3 regions of the Halomonas sp. TG39a genome follow, and region 3 is predicted to be linked to each of the others. Evidence: predicted binding sites of a transcription regulator. Region 3 holds the regulator's gene; each other region holds the start of a gene.
The links. Region 3 encodes sigma-54, which starts transcription at its own class of promoters, with help from an activator protein. Its sites were predicted from a motif close to TGGCACNNNNNTTGCTNT; they were not measured.

Region 1 (5,127 bases), 1.9 Mb from region 3:
CAGCGCCAGCAGCCCCGGCGCCAGCAGCACCATGGCGAAGGCAAACCAGGCCATATCGAAGCCGTGCCAGAACCACGGCAAGCTGTCCCAGTTGAGGAACACCATAAAGTCGGGCAGTACCGGATGGCCGTAGGTACCGCGATCGCCAATCTGGCGCATCAGGTACATGCCCATGGCGTAGCCGCCGATGGCGAAGAAGGCGCCGTGGCCGAGGCTTAAAATACCCAGATAGCCCCACACTAGATCCACCGCCACGGCCAGCAGCGCGTAGCTTAAGTACTTACCAAACAGATTGACCGTGTAAGCCCCCACATGTAGCGGGTTCTCCGGCGGCACCGCTACGTGCAAGATGGTGACCAGTACCAGCGCGGCCAGTAGCACGCCGAGAAAAATCTGCGTGGAGCGCTCGCTGAAGGGTCGTGTTAGCCAAAAATTCGTCGATGATTCGGTCGTTAAAGACATCGCTTAGCCCTCCGCAGCCCGGCCCTTCTGCGGGAAGAGTCCACGCGGGCGTTTCTGAATGAATAGGATGATAAACACCAGCACGATAATTTTGGCCAATACCGCGCCTGCCCAGGGTTCCAGCACCTGGTTGATCACCCCCAGCGATAGGCCAGCAACCAGCGTGCCCCACAGGTTGCCCACGCCGCCGAACACCACCACCATGAAGGAGTCGATGATGTAGTTCTGCCCCAGGTTAGGGCCGACGTTGGTGAGCTGGGAGAGCGCGACACCTGCAAGCCCGGCCACACCGGAGCCCAGCGCAAAGGTCATGATATCCACACGAGTGGCACGAATGCCCATGGAGCGTGCCATGGCGCGGTTTTGGGTCACGGCGCGCACCTCAAGCCCCAGCCGCGTGCGACGCATGATCAGCATCAGCCCGGCAAACACCACCAGCGCAAAGCCGAGTACGTACATGCGGTTGAGCGTTAGCGACAGCGCATCGTTCACCACCAATGAGCCACTCATCCACTCAGGCGTGATGACGGTACGGTTAAGCGGTGAAATCACCGTGCGCACCAGTTGCTGAAGAATCAGGCTGATACCAAAGGTCGCCAGCAGCGTCTCAAGCGGGCGGCCTTTGAGGAACTGGATCACGCCGCGCTCGATCGCCACACCAGCCAAAGCGGCGACCATAAAGCCCGCGGGAATCGATAGAATCAACGCCAGCCCAGGCTGGCCGGGCAGCAGCTGCTGCATCGCCCAGGTGGTGTAGGCGCCCAGCATCATCAGCTCGCCATGGGCCATGTTGATCACGCCCATGACCCCGAAGGTGATCGCCAGGCCAATGGCCGCTAGCACCAGCACTGAGCCGAGGCTCAAGCCGAAATAGAGCGTTTCCAGACCACGATTGATTTTGAGCTGCTGCTCGATACCCAACAGGGAAGCGGCAGCGGCGTTGGCGACGACGGGATCATCCCCAGTGGCTGCCCGGCTCAACGCCACGCGGGAGCGGGGGTGAAGGCTGCCGTCCAGCGCTTCGACCCCAGCCATTTCGCCCGCTTCGGCACGGTAGATCGCCACGGCCTGAGTCAGCCGGTAGCGCACCTGCTCGTCCTCTTCCTGTTCGATCAGGTCGTCAAGGGTGGGCACCAGCTCACCATCTACTTCACCTAACAGGCGCTCGGCCGAGGTGCGGCGGCGTTCAACGTTAGGCGAGTAGAGGTCAACTACCGCGATGGCACTACGCAGTTGATTACGCAGGTTGTTGTTGATGCCGATACGCTCCAGATCACGACGGGACATCTCGCCCAGCGCTTCGCCGGTCAGTACATCGGCCACCGGCCAGTCGCGGCCGCGGTTCTCGAGCACCAGCACGAACCGGCCATCTTCGGTACGCTGCAAGCGGCCATCCAGCAAAGCCTGCAGCCAGTCTCGGGCGCGTTCGTCATCGCTTTGCAAAATGGCGGTGATCGCGTCGCCTTTGTCAGCGTAAGACTCAACGTCCAGCGCCTCTAACAACTCGAGCGCGGCGTCATCGTCGGCAGTATTCGTGGAGCTCGTTTGTGCTTGGGCGGTCACTGTGATGCTTAACAACAGTAGGCACAGCAGCCCTAAGGAAAGGAAACGCCTCATGGGGTTCTTCCTTTGGTTATCTAAAGAGGGGGAGTTAGCGTGCTCCCTCGCCACTTGGGCTTCAGCCTAGGGACGAGGGATCAGTATTACTCACTACAGGAGCTTTTACTCAGCGAGCGCCGCTTCGGCTTCTTCTGCTGCGGTGCTGCCACCGCACGAGCCGTTCACGACGTTGAAGTTGCCGCACTCCATCGGCTTGCGCCAATCGGCAATCAGGTCACGGGAGCCAGGCAGGTAGTCAGACCAGGCGTCGCCGGCCACGGTAGACGGCGTCTGCCAAACGATATCGAACTGACCGTTGTCCTGAATCTCACCGATCAGCACCGGCTTGGTGATGTGGTGGTTGGGCATCATCGCCGCATAACCGCCGGAGAGGTTAGGTACGGTCACACCGATAATGGCGTCTTTCACCGTATCGACGTCTGTCGTGCCCGCCTTGCGAACCGCTTCGGCCCACATGTTGAAACCAATGTAGTGCGCTTCCATTGGGTCGTTGGTCACCGCCATATCGTCGCCGGTGTACTCAATCCAGGCATCGATAAAGTCGTAGTTGTCATCGTTATCGACGCTCATGAAGTAGTTCCATGCCGCCAAGTGGCCTACCAGCGGCCCGGTATCAATACCGGTAAGCTCCTGCTCGCCCACGGAGAAGGCGATGACCGGAATATCGGCAGCGTCGATACCCTGGTTGGAGAGCTCGGTATAGAACGGCACGTTAGCGTCGCCGTTAACCGTCGAGATTACGGCGGTCGGTTTACCCTCTTCACCGAAGCGGCGAATTTCCGCCACGATGTTTTGCCAATCGGAGTGACCGAACGGCGTGTAGTTAACCATGATGTCCTCTTCCGCGATGCCGTGTTCGTCCTTGAGGAAGGCTTCAAGGATACGGTTGGTGGTACGCGGGTAGACATAGTCGGTACCCACCAGCGCAAAGCGCTCGATACCGACTTCGTTGATAAGGTATTCAACCGCAGGGATCGCCTGCTGGTTAGGCGCTGCGCCGGTGTAGAAGACGTTTTCAGAAGACTCTTCGCCTTCATACTGCACCGGGTAGAACAGCAGGCCGTTGAGTTCTTCTACGACGGGCAGAACGGATTTACGCGAAACCGACGTCCAGTTGCCGAAAATAACGTCCACTTCTTCCTGGTCTAGTAGCTCCCGGGCGCGTTCAGCAAACAGCGGCCAGTTAGACGCCGGGTCGACCACCACGGCCTCTAACTGACGGCCCAGCAAACCACCGGCTTCGTTCTGCTGCTCGATAAGCATTTCGACGGTGTCTTTGAGGACGGTCTCACTAATCGCCATGGTGCCGGAGAGAGAGTGCAGGATACCGACTTTGATCGGGTCATCGTCCTGGGCGGCGGCCTGGGTGCTAGCACTCATGATGGCAGCGGTGAGTAAAGCGGTCGCGAAACGGCCACGTGATAGGAATGGGCGGGAGTGTGTCGAGCGTTTGAGTGTGTTCATTGTTAATCTCCTTGCACCCCTTATGGCTGGGGTTTGTTATGACCGAGGCTTGATGATTGGCTTCGCACTTGGGGTTGTTGTGTTAGCTCCCCAATACGTCCACTAGCCATTAACACCTGCAAGGGATGCGCCAGATTGACACAAAGTTGTCTTATAGCTCTTTAATCAGCCACTTAATAATCATCAGAAAATCTCAACATTCACCGAATGCACCAAAATAAAGCGCAAGAACGCGGCTAAGGCACCCTCACAATGCACCAACAAGATACAGTGCACCAACTAAGTACTTGAGCTTTTTGAATACAGATCAGTAACGTAACACTTACTTATTAGTTACAACCTCACTCTTTGTTGTCAGTTAAAAAGCAGTTAAAAAAGGAGCCTTGGCATCACCAAGGCTCCTCGCTATTCACCCTTCAAATCGAGGCGTTAAACAGCCACGTCGGGTGGGACTTTCTTACGACGTTTTTTCAGCAACGGCAGACCAAGCGACAGCAGAGCGACGACCAGCAAACCAAGGGAGATGGGCTTGTCGATAAAGGTCATCCAGTCACCACCGGAAATCTGCAGTGCGCGGCGCATGGACTCTTCCATGATGTTGCCCAGAATCAGCGCTAGAATCAGCGGCGCCGCGGGGAAGCCAAACAGGCGCATGCCCAGGCCCACCAAGCCGAAGCCAAGCAGTAGCAGCAGATCAAATACGCTGAAGCTCATGCCGTAAACACCGATCATGCAGAAGATCAGAATCAGCGATAGCAGCAATGGGCGAGGCATATCGAGAATTTTAGCGATATAGGGAATCAGCGGCAGGTTAAGTGCCAGCAGGAAGATATTGCCGATATACATACTGGCAACCACGCCCCAAAACACGTCCGGGCGCTCAGTTAGCATCATCGGGCCGGGGTTAACCCCCATGACAAGCAACGCGCCTAGCAGGACAGCGGTAGTGCCTGAACCCGGCACACCCAACGTCAGCAGCGGTACAAAGGAGCCCGTACAGGCAGCGTTGTTGGCTGCTTCCGGCGCCGCCACGCCTTTGATATTGCCCTGCCCAAAGGTGTGACCATCTTTGGCAATGCGCTTTTCCATGCTGTAACCCAGGAACGAACCGATGGTCGCGCCCGCGCCTGGCAGTACCCCGGTGAAGAAACCCAATATCGAACTACGACCAATAGGGCCAGCGATTTCTTTCACTTCGCTACGTGACAATTTCAGCGAGCCAATCTCATTGCGCGGCATTTCTTTGCCACCGCCGCCACGCAGCAGCATGTAAAAGACTTCGGCAAGGGCGAAAATACCCAGGGCTACGACCAGGAAGTCGATGCCATCCAGCAACTGCACTGAACCGAAAGTAAAGCGCTCAGTACCGGTCTGCATGTCGATACCGATAATAGAAATAATCACCCCCACCACGGCGGCAATTAGCCCTTTAACCAGGGACTTATCCGACAGCGAAACGACAGCGGTTAAGCCCAGCACCATTAAGGCGAAATACTCAGAAGGGCCAAAGCTCACGGCTACTTTCGACAGCAGCGGGGCAATCAGCATCAAGAAAATAACGGAAATGGTACCACCGATAAA
Region 2 (5,127 bases), 2.4 Mb from region 3:
CGCTGAAGAGCGTCATACAATTTCGCCCCCCAAGCCCGCCAGTGCCGCCTATCGCTTACTGCTCACCGAGGTGTTCAATCAGCACGCCGTGGGCGATGCTCCCGATGCACTTGAGCATTTTATTCAGGCACAGCTCACCTGGGATACCGCCATGGCCCAGCGCCTAGCCGAGGCCACGGAGGGCGGCGCCCTGGCAGTGGGCTTAATGGGTCTTGGCCACGTCACGTATAACGAGGGAGTGGCCTACCAGCTAAACGCCTTGGGCGTTAACGACACCGTTAGCCTGCTGCCCTGGCAAATGAGCGACTGCACTCTGCCCGACCCTACGCTAGCTGATGCGGTGTATATACTCGCTGATGACTAGCGATTACTCGTCAGCCAGTGCCGGTAACAATGTTTTCAGTTTACGCGTGAGCGTATTGCGCCCCCAGCCCAGCAGCTCGGCGGCCTCGCCTTTGCGCCCGCCGGTATGTTTTAGCGCCGTCTCAATCAGGATCCGCTCAAAATCAGGCACCGCTTCTTCCAGCAGGTGGGTATGGCCTTCGGCCAGGGCATGATCCGCCCAGTCGCGAAACGCCGTGCGCCAATCACCGTGGGCACTACTTTCGGAAGCGCTGGGTGAACGCAGCTCAGGCGGTAGGTCTTCAACCAGAATTTCACGCCCCGATGCCATCACGGTCAGCCAGCGGCAGATATTCTCTAACTGGCGTACGTTGCCGGGCCACGGCAAGCGTGTCAGATGAGCCTCGGCTTCGCTGGTCAGCACCTTGATATCGGTGGTCAGCTCTTTCGCCGCTTCGGCTAAAAAGTGCCGCGTTAAGCGGGGAATATCTTCCCGCCGCTCGGCAAGCTTGGGCAGATGGATGCGGATCACGTTCAGGCGGTGGAACAGATCCTCCCGAAAGCGACCGTCATCCACCAGCACTTCTAGATTTTGGTGGGTAGCGGCGATGATACGTACGTCCACTTTGACCGGCGTATGCCCACCAACGCGATAGAACTCGCCATCGGCCAATACACGCAGTAAGCGCGTTTGGGTTTCAGACGGCATATCGCCAATTTCATCTAAAAACAGCGTGCCGCCATTGGCCTGCTCAAAGCGCCCCTGGCGCTGCTGGGCCGCCCCCGTAAAGGCGCCTTTCTCGTGACCAAACAGCTCAGACTCAATCAAATCGCGGGGAATGGCCGCCATATTGAGCGCGATAAAGGGCTTACCCGCCCGCGGGCTATGCTGGTGAAGCGCCTGGGCAACGCGCTCTTTACCGGTACCCGACTCGCCGTTAATCAACACCGTGATGTGAGAGTGGGAAAGGCGACCAATCGCGCGAAACACCTCCTGCATTGCCGGCGCTTCGCCGATAATTTCGGCGTTCAAGCCTTCCGGCACGGTGACCGGACGCTGGCGTTCACGGGCGTGGGCCACGGCGCGGCGCACCAGTGCCAGGGCCTCGTCAACGTCAAACGGCTTGGGTAGGTACTCAAAGGCCCCACCCTGGTAAGAGGCCACGGCGCTGTCCAGGTCGGAGTGCGCAGTCATCACGATCACCGGCAGGTCGGGATGCGCCTCGCGCACGCGCGCCATCAGATCAAGCCCATCGATACCCGGCATACGGATATCGGTGACCAGCACGTCTGGGGGGCTTTCCAGCAAACGCGTCAGGGCAACGTCGGCGCGTTCAATACACTCAACGTCCAGGTCGGGTTGCGCTAATGCGCGCTCTAGCACCCAGCGGATAGCGCGGTCATCATCGACAATGACCACCCGCGCAACATCATTACGTGCAGCCTCAGTCATGACGCTTCTCCGGTGAAATTAATAACCATGGGAATCAATAAACGAAATTCGGTGTGTCCAGGACGTGAGTCGCATTCGATCAATCCTTGATGCTGGTGCAAAATCGACTGGGCGATAGAGAGCCCAAGACCGCTGCCTTCCGCGCGCCCCGACACCATGGGGTAAAACAGCGTTTCCTGCAGCGCAACGGGAATGCCGGGCCCGTTATCGATCACCGCGACTTCACTGACCAGCCGGTGACGCTCCGCACCGAGGGTAAATTGGCGACGGGCGCGGGTGCGTAGTATTAGCGTAGGTTCAGACGTTTGCGCATCGCTCATGGCCTGTACCGCGTTGCGGGCCACATTGAGCACCGCCTGAATCATTTGTGACTCATCGCCGGAAAGGTCGGGCAGGCTGGGGTCGTAATCACGGCTGATCGTCACGCAAGGGTGCTCGGCAATCAGCAGCGCCCGTACCCGTTCTAGCACTTTGTGAATATTGACCGGCTCGTGCTTAAGAATACGGTTAGGGCCGAGCATGGAGTCGACCAAATCGCGCAGCCTATCCACCTCTTCCACAATGATATGGGTATATTCGCGCAGCGCCGGGTCGTCTAGATCCCGCTCTAATAGCTGCGCCGCACCGCGGATGCCGCCCAGGGGATTTTTGACTTCATGGGCAAGCCCGCGGGCAAGCACCTTGATCGTCTCCTGACGGGTAGTGAGCGCCTCTTCCCGGGAAATCTGCATCAACCTATCCCGCGGCTCCACTTCCAACAGCAGCTCATCGTCGGATAACGGCGTGACCGTGTAGTCAACCGTGAGCGGTTCACTGTTCAGCGGGGTAATGCGCGCTTCACGCTGGGTATAAGGGTGAAAGGCATCCCGGGCCTTGGCCAATACATCGTCAATGCTTTCATCCCCGCCGAGCAGCGTGTCCAGGCTGATCCCGTGAACACGGCTAAGACTGACCGCTAACAACGCTTCAGCGGCAGGGTTCATCCAGCGCACACGCAGCTCGCCATCTAGCAGCAATACCGCCGTGGTGAGATGTTCAAGCAAACGCTGATGCATGGTGGTGTCCTGAAAAATCGCGTCTTCCATCGCCGATACAGACCTACAGGTGGATGATCAATGAGGGAACTGCAAAAAGCGCGCCAATTACGCACTTATGCCCATTTGCACGGCTTGCGGGCATCGTAAGGAGCGCGGGCGAATCGTTTTAGCGCACCCACGACGGCAAATGCACCTACCCACGCACCACTTTAGTGCACGCACGCGTCGGAAGGGAATGCTTAGTCGCGAGCTTTACGTATAAACGCTTTTAAGGAACCGTAATCGTCACGGCTGCCGAACGGTGCTGCAAACGCTGACGACTATCCAGTAGCTCTGCCTGAAGCTCGTGGCGCCCCGGTGGAAGCCCCGTTAGCCAGAAGACATCGCTGTGCAGCGCGGACTGGCTGATGTCGCCATTCACTAGCAGCCGCACCTGGTGATCGTCGCGCAGCGGAGGCGCAAGGGCCACCTCCACCGCCGTCATGCCACCTTCCACCCGTGCGCCTTGCTGGGGCAGGGCAATCGAGAAATGGTCATAAGGCATAAAGGGCTGCCCCGGCTTGTCCCGCGGCCGCTGTGGCGCTGATGGGGCCGCATTCGTGCCAGAATTGACGAGCGCCGCGCTTAATGCAGGCGGCAGGCTTGGCAACGGCGACAACTCTAAGGCCTCACCACCGCGACCAGGGTCATCGGTAAAGGTCACGTTGCCGTCCTCATCGGTAACTCGATATACCGTCTGCCCGAATGCCAAAACGGCTGCGCCAGCAAGCGTCGCGCCCAAAAGAGTCACCAGCACGCCGCGCATCGCGACTGTATTGATCCTACTCATCGCACCCCTTGCACTGCTTATAAGCCCCAATAATAAAAAACCCCGCCGAAGCGAGGTTCTATTAATAATCACCGTTTCCGCCGCCTGGCTGATAAACAGCCAGGGGTTAAAAACGCTGATTAGCAGCTGTAGTACATATCAAACTCAATCGGGTGCGTAGTCATGCGAATACGCTCAACTTCTTCCATTTTGAGTTCGATGTAGGCATCGATCATCTCGTCGGTGAACACGCCACCTTCGGTCAAGAACGCACGGTCAGCGTCGAGTGCTTCCAGTGCTTGATCCAGGCTATGCGCCACGGTCGGTACTGACTTGCCTTCTTCTGGCGGCAGGTCGTACAGGTTTTTGTCCATGGCATCGCCAGGATGGATCTTGTTTTTGATGCCGTCGATACCCGCCATCAACATGGCAGAGAACGCCAGGTAGGGGTTAGCGGTCGGGTCAGGGAAACGTGCTTCTACACGCTTACCTTTCGGGCTAGCGGTGTAAGGAATGCGGATTGAAGCAGAACGGTTGCGGGCGCTGTAAGCCAGCATTACCGGGGCTTCAAAACCAGGTACCAGACGCTTGTACGAGTTGGTAGACGCGTTAGTAAAGGCGTTCAGAGCACGAGCGTGCTTGATGATACCGCCAATGTAGAACAGCGCCATTTCAGACAGACCAGCATACTCGTCACCGGCGAACTGGTTCTCACCGCCTTTCCAGAACGACTGGTGCACGTGCATACCTGAACCGTTGTCACCTACCAGCGGCTTCGGCATAAAGGTGGCGGTTTTGCCATACGCGTGGGCCACGTTGTGGATCACGTATTTCATTTCCTGCACTTCGTCAGCTTTCTTCACCAGCGTGTTGAATTTCACGCCAATTTCGTTCTGACCTGCGTTGGAAACTTCGTGGTGGTGAACTTCCACGGTCTGACCAATCGCTTCCAGGGTGTTACACATGGCACCACGAATATCGTGGAAGCTATCCACCGGGGGAACCGGGAAGTAGCCGCCTTTAACGCGCGGACGGTGCCCCAGGTTGCCGCCTTCAACGACACTGTCGGTTGCCCAAGCGCCTTCGTCGGAAGTGATTTTATACATGGAGCCCTGGATATCAGACTTCCAGTGCACTTCGTCAAAGATGAAGAATTCAGGCTCAGGACCAAAGAAAGCGGTGTCGCCCAGGCCAGTAGACTGAAGGTAAGCCTCTGCACGCTTAGCAATGGAGCGCGGGTCACGGTCGTAGCCCTGCATGGTGGCCGGCTCGATGATGTCGCAGCGTAGAACCAGCGTGGCATCTTCAGTGAAGGGGTCCAGGTAACCAGTACCATCTTCCGGGCGCAGAATCATGTCGGATTCGTTGATGCCCTTCCAGCCTTCAATAGAAGAGCCATCAAACATTTGGCCATTCTCGAAGAATTCTTCGTCCACATCGCGAGCAGGCACGGTAACGTGCTGCTCTTTACCGCGAGTGTCGGTAAA
Region 3 (5,127 bases):
GGAGTGAAACACCGGTAATGCTGCAGCAACCGCCCCAGCAAATGAGTGCCTCACGCATGGATGTGTGGCTTAACAATAGCCAGGTTCGGCTAACTGATAATGTGCGCGGCACGCACCCCCCGGCCACGCAACGCTAATAGGAATTGTCATGAAAGCACTTATTTACACAGCCCTTTTTGCGCTCGCGATGCCGCTACTGGCACTGGCCCAAACCTCACAACAGGCTCCGGTGGAAGTCGAAGCCGACCGTTTAGATCTCGACCAACGGGCGGGCACCGCCGTTTATACCGGGAATGTGGATATTCGTCAGGGCGAGATGCAGCTGCGCGGCGAGCGGGTAGAGATCGAACGCAACGCGGCTGGCGAACTCTCGACGGCAACAGCCACCGGCGAGCGCGCCTACCTGCGCCATCAAGCCGAAGGGCAAGATGGCCCGACGGAAGGTTGGGCGCGACGGATTATTTACCACGTCGCCGAGCGCCGCGTAGAGCTAATCGACCAAGCCGAACTGATCCAACAAGAAGATACCTTTAGCGGTGGGCGCCTTGAGTATTTTATTGACCGCGAAGTGATTCAAGCGCGCTCTGACGTTGACGGCAGTGAGCCCCAGCGCATTCGTATGACTATTCAGCCTGAACAATAGGGAGCCAAGCTGTGGCAACTGCTGACACTGCGCCGATCAAAACCCTGTATGCCCACCACCTGGCGAAAAGCTACAAGCGCCGCCGAGTGGTCAAAGACATCAATTTAGAGATCTCCCAAGGCAGCATTGTTGGCCTACTGGGCCCCAACGGCGCAGGTAAAACCACCTCGTTCTACATGATTGTCGGGCTGGTGAAATCCGATGCTGGCAAGGTCGGAATCGATGCGGTGGATTTAACCCGTGCGCCGATGCACGAGCGCGCAGCGGCGGGTATTGGCTACCTCCCCCAAGAGGCGTCTATTTTTCGCAAACTATCGGTTGCCGATAACATTATGGCGATACTCGAGACGCGCAAAGAACTTGACCGCACAGGACGCGAACAGCGCCTGGAAGCGCTACTCGAAGACTTTCATATCACCCACATCCGCGACAACCTTGGCATGAGCCTTTCGGGCGGTGAGCGCAGGCGTGTAGAAATTGCCCGCTCGCTGGCCACTGACCCTGCCTTTATTTTACTGGATGAGCCCTTTGCTGGCGTCGACCCTATTTCGGTAGGCGAGATCAAAACCATCATTCGTGCGCTGAAGCAACGTCATATTGGCGTACTGATCACCGATCACAACGTGCGTGAAACCCTCGATATTTGCGATATCGCCTATATCGTTGGTGATGGGCAAATCATTGCCAGCGGTTCACCCAGTGCCATTCTCGATAATCAGAAGGTCAGAGACGTATATCTGGGTGCTGATTTTCGCCTTTAAACTGATCAGCTATGCCTACAATCACCGCCTGCCCATAAACCTATTTTTTGGTTCTGTAAATAGCGCTCTGCAACAACTTTACTACCAATGGCATGCTTATTGCACTTGCACCAGACACTCACTCGCACTAGGGTGGAGCATTCTGATTAACGAGTGGTTCTCAGATGGTCATGAAAGCTTCTCTCCAACTGCGTATCGGCACACAGCTGACCATGACGCCCCAGTTGCAACAGGCGATTGCGCTGTTGCAACTCTCGACGCTGGACCTTCGTCAAGAAATTCAGCAGGCCCTAGATGCCAATCCCATGCTGGAGCAGGAAGATGAATTTGGTGAGCAGGCTGTCAGCGAGCCTAAGGAAGAAGAGTGGTCAGAGGGCATCCCCACTGAACTCTCAGTAGATAGCGACTGGTCAGATACCTATCAAGATATGGGTAGCCAGGGCGGCAGCAGCGAAGGCCCTGATTTTGAGCGTCAGGCAGCCGGGCAGAGCCTGCATGGGCACCTACTATGGCAGCTTGCCATGACCGACTTTAGCGCCCGCGAACAGCTTGTCGCAGAGAGCTTAATCGACGCGCTCGACGCCAACGGCTACTTAACCCAGCCGCTTAACGATATTCGTGAGGGCCTGCGTGCCCAGGGCATTGACGGGCTTAGCCAACGCGAGGTAGAAACCATTCTGCTCAAACTCCAGCAGTTTGAGCCAACCGGTATCTTTGCCCGCGACCTGCGTGAATGCCTGATGCTGCAGCTCGCCGCCCTGCCCGATGATACGCCGCTACTGGTTCCCGCCCGCCGCCTAGTGCGGCAGTTCCTCGAAGCGCTTGGTAAGGATGACATGCGCCTGCTAAAGCGCCGCCTGGGGCTCGATGACCAACAGCTGGCCGATGTTATCCTACTTATTCGCAGCCTCGACCCCCGCCCAGGCAGCGCCTACGGCGACACCGATGACAGCTATGTAACCCCCGACCTGGTCGTCCGCCACGACCACGAAGGCTGGCATTTAGAACTCAACCCAGAGGCCCTGCCACGGCTGCGCATTCAGCCCGACTACGCCAGTTTGATTAAGCGTGCGGACAAAAGCGATGACAACCAGTTTCTCAAAGAGCACCTACAGGAAGCGCGCTGGCTGATTAAGAGCCTCTCGAGCCGTAACGATACGCTGCTACGCGTGGGGCGCGAAATCATCACCCGCCAGATTGGCTTTTTAGAGCACGGCGAAGAAGCCATGAAACCGCTGATACTGGCCGATATTGCCGAAGCTGTGGAGATGCACGAATCGACGATTTCACGGGTCACGACGCAAAAATATATCCATACCCCCCGGGGCGTGTTCGAGCTCAAGTACTTTTTCTCAAGTCAGGTGAGCGGTCAAGATGGCGACAGTCACTCCAGCACCGCCATCCGCGCGCGACTCAAGAAATTGATTCAAGAGGAGCCACCCGGCAAGCCGCTCTCAGACAGCCGCCTAGTCACGCTATTAGGCGAAGGAGGGATTCAAGTAGCGCGGCGTACGGTGGCTAAATATCGCGAGGCCATGGGCATTCCTTCCTCCAGTGAGCGACGTCGTTTACGCTAGGTTCTGTCGACGTTGCAGCGAATCTCTCGACAAGGGCTTTGCAACGCGGCAAAAAGGGTTACAATCGAAGTACAGTCCGATGGATAAGGAGCACGTCAATGCAAGTAAATATCACTGGTCATCACGTAGAACTGACTGACGCCTTGCGTGACTATGTCAACGAAAAGCTTGAGCGTGTAGAGCGCCATTACGACAATATAACCACGGTGCAAGTCACCTTATCAGTGGAGAAAGAGCGCCAGCAGGCCGCTTGTACGCTGCACGCCGCAGGTGCTGACTTACATGCGGAAGCCCTCGACAGTGATATGTACGCCGCTATCGACGCCCTAGCGGATAAAATCGACCGTCAACTCGTTAAACACAAGGAAAAAGCACAAGCTCGCGCCCAAGGCGCAGGTGTGCGTTAATTCAATGACGTTGGAAACCATACTCCCCCCGGAGCGCGTTCTTTTTGACGTACCCGGGGGCAGCAAAAAAAGGGTGCTGGAGTTTTACAGCACCTTTATCGCGCAAAATATCCCCAGCCTGGACAGCCAAGAAGTGTTTAGCCGTCTAATCGGCCGCGAGCGCTTAGGCAGTACCGGTATCGGTAACGGCGTGGCTATTCCCCATGCGCGCAGCCCCCACTGCACCGCCCCTATCGCTGGTTTTTTAAAACTCTCAGAAGCGATTGATTTTGACGCTATCGACGGAGACCCGGTAGATCTGGTGTTTGTCCTGCTGGTACCTGAAGAAGCAGATGACACACACCTCTCTCTGCTCGGCCAAGTAGCGACCATCATGAATGATGCGGATACACGCCAGCAGCTGCGTAAAGCAGCCAGTCAGCGCGAGCTACTTGAGCTGATTACCGCCAAAATTCGTGAGCAATCCGCGGCCTAACGGTCTTCAAACCTGTTTTAAGGTTCGTTACGGCAGGTAATGTTTCGCTCACCACCCTCAACGCAGCTTGACCAAAGCAAAGAGAGACTCTATGCAACTGGTGATCATTAGCGGCCGCTCCGGGTCAGGCAAATCTATCGCTCTACAGGCGCTGGAGGACCTTGGCTATTATGCGATTGATAACCTCCCCGCTATGCTGCTGGGCTCGTTGGTGGACGAATTACGCGACCAGGGTGACCGCGCTCACTTGGCGGTCAGTATCGATGCCCGTAATTTGCCGGGAGCGCTGGAGCGCCTACCGTCTTTGTTAGAAGAGTTGCGCCAGCGTAAAATCGATTTTCAAGTTATTTACTTGACCACCGATGCCCGTATCCTGCTTGAGCGTTACTCCGCTACCCGGCGACGCCATCCGCTGACTCGGGATAGCGAGATGACCCTGGAAGAGGCGATCAATAAAGAAGAGGAGACGCTGGAGGATATTCGCGATCTAGCCGATCTATTGATCGATACATCTCGCTTATCGGTACACGATTTGCGCCGTCGCATTACCGACCAGGTAGCGCACCAGCGCCGCGATAAGCTAACGCTGACCCTTGAGTCGTTTGGTTATAAACGCGGCGTGCCGTTAGACGCTGATTTGGTCTTCGACGTGCGCTGTCTGCCGAACCCTTACTGGGACCCAACGCTACGCCAGTTCACCGGCCGCGACGCTGAGATTGTGGCTTTTTTGAGCGGCTATCCCATTGTTGACGCCATGAGCGACGACATTCTGGCTTGGCTAGAGCGTTGGCTACCCGCTTACCAGAATAGCCAACGCAGCTACATGACTATCGCGATTGGCTGCACCGGTGGCCAACACCGCTCGGTCTATATGGTCGAGAAGCTGGCAGAAAGGCTGGCCACCAGCATGGGCGACGTTCAATTACGCCACCGTGAGCTGGGGCTGCACTACACCTTAAGCGATCAGTCGGCGGCCCCTCTCCTCAGCGCTACTCCAAACAACGAGCGAGAAGAGACTTCTTAAGAGCGCCTATCCATTAATGACACCACTCGGCGAAAAGGAACCAGGGTGCCAGAAAGAATACTTACACTCACCAATCAACGCGGGCTACACGCGCGCGCAGCGACAAAACTGGTCAAATGCGGCCAACAGTTCTCGGCTAAAATACGTGTTTACAAACAGCAACAGGTTGCCGACGCCGCCAACATCATGTCGCTGCTGATGCTCGCCGCCCCTTGCGGTACCGAGCTAACGATCAGCGCC

Region 1: the regulator sigma-54 is predicted to act here: its motif matches at 3,662-3,679, upstream of urtA (urea ABC transporter substrate-binding protein).
Region 2: the regulator sigma-54 is predicted to act here: its motif matches at 2,919-2,936, upstream of glnL (nitrogen regulation protein NR(II)).

The regions. Positions count from the first base shown of each region.
Region 1 is NZ_JQLV01000001.1:3,292,556-3,297,682, forward strand. Features, by position in the region: gene urtC (urea ABC transporter permease subunit UrtC) at 1-462, opposite strand, end outside; gene urtB (urea ABC transporter permease subunit UrtB) at 466-2,079, opposite strand; gene urtA (urea ABC transporter substrate-binding protein) at 2,185-3,546, opposite strand; gene U738_RS14725 (tripartite tricarboxylate transporter permease) at 3,976-5,127, opposite strand, start outside.
Region 2 is NZ_JQLV01000001.1:3,847,213-3,852,339, reverse strand. Features, by position in the region: gene U738_RS17350 (ChaN family lipoprotein) at 1-364, shown strand, start outside; gene ntrC (nitrogen regulation protein NR(I)) at 368-1,795, opposite strand; gene glnL (nitrogen regulation protein NR(II)) at 1,792-2,850, opposite strand; gene U738_RS17335 (DUF4124 domain-containing protein) at 3,101-3,661, opposite strand; gene glnA (glutamate--ammonia ligase) at 3,781-5,127, opposite strand, start outside.
Region 3 is NZ_JQLV01000001.1:1,426,007-1,431,133, reverse strand. Features, by position in the region: gene lptC (LPS export ABC transporter periplasmic protein LptC) at 1-137, shown strand, start outside; gene lptA (lipopolysaccharide transport periplasmic protein LptA) at 149-643, shown strand; gene lptB (LPS export ABC transporter ATP-binding protein) at 655-1,404, shown strand; gene U738_RS06195 (RNA polymerase factor sigma-54) at 1,569-2,981, shown strand; gene hpf (ribosome hibernation-promoting factor, HPF/YfiA family) at 3,080-3,388, shown strand; gene U738_RS06185 (PTS sugar transporter subunit IIA) at 3,393-3,863, shown strand; gene rapZ (RNase adapter RapZ) at 3,955-4,887, shown strand; gene U738_RS06175 (HPr family phosphocarrier protein) at 4,933-5,127, shown strand, end outside.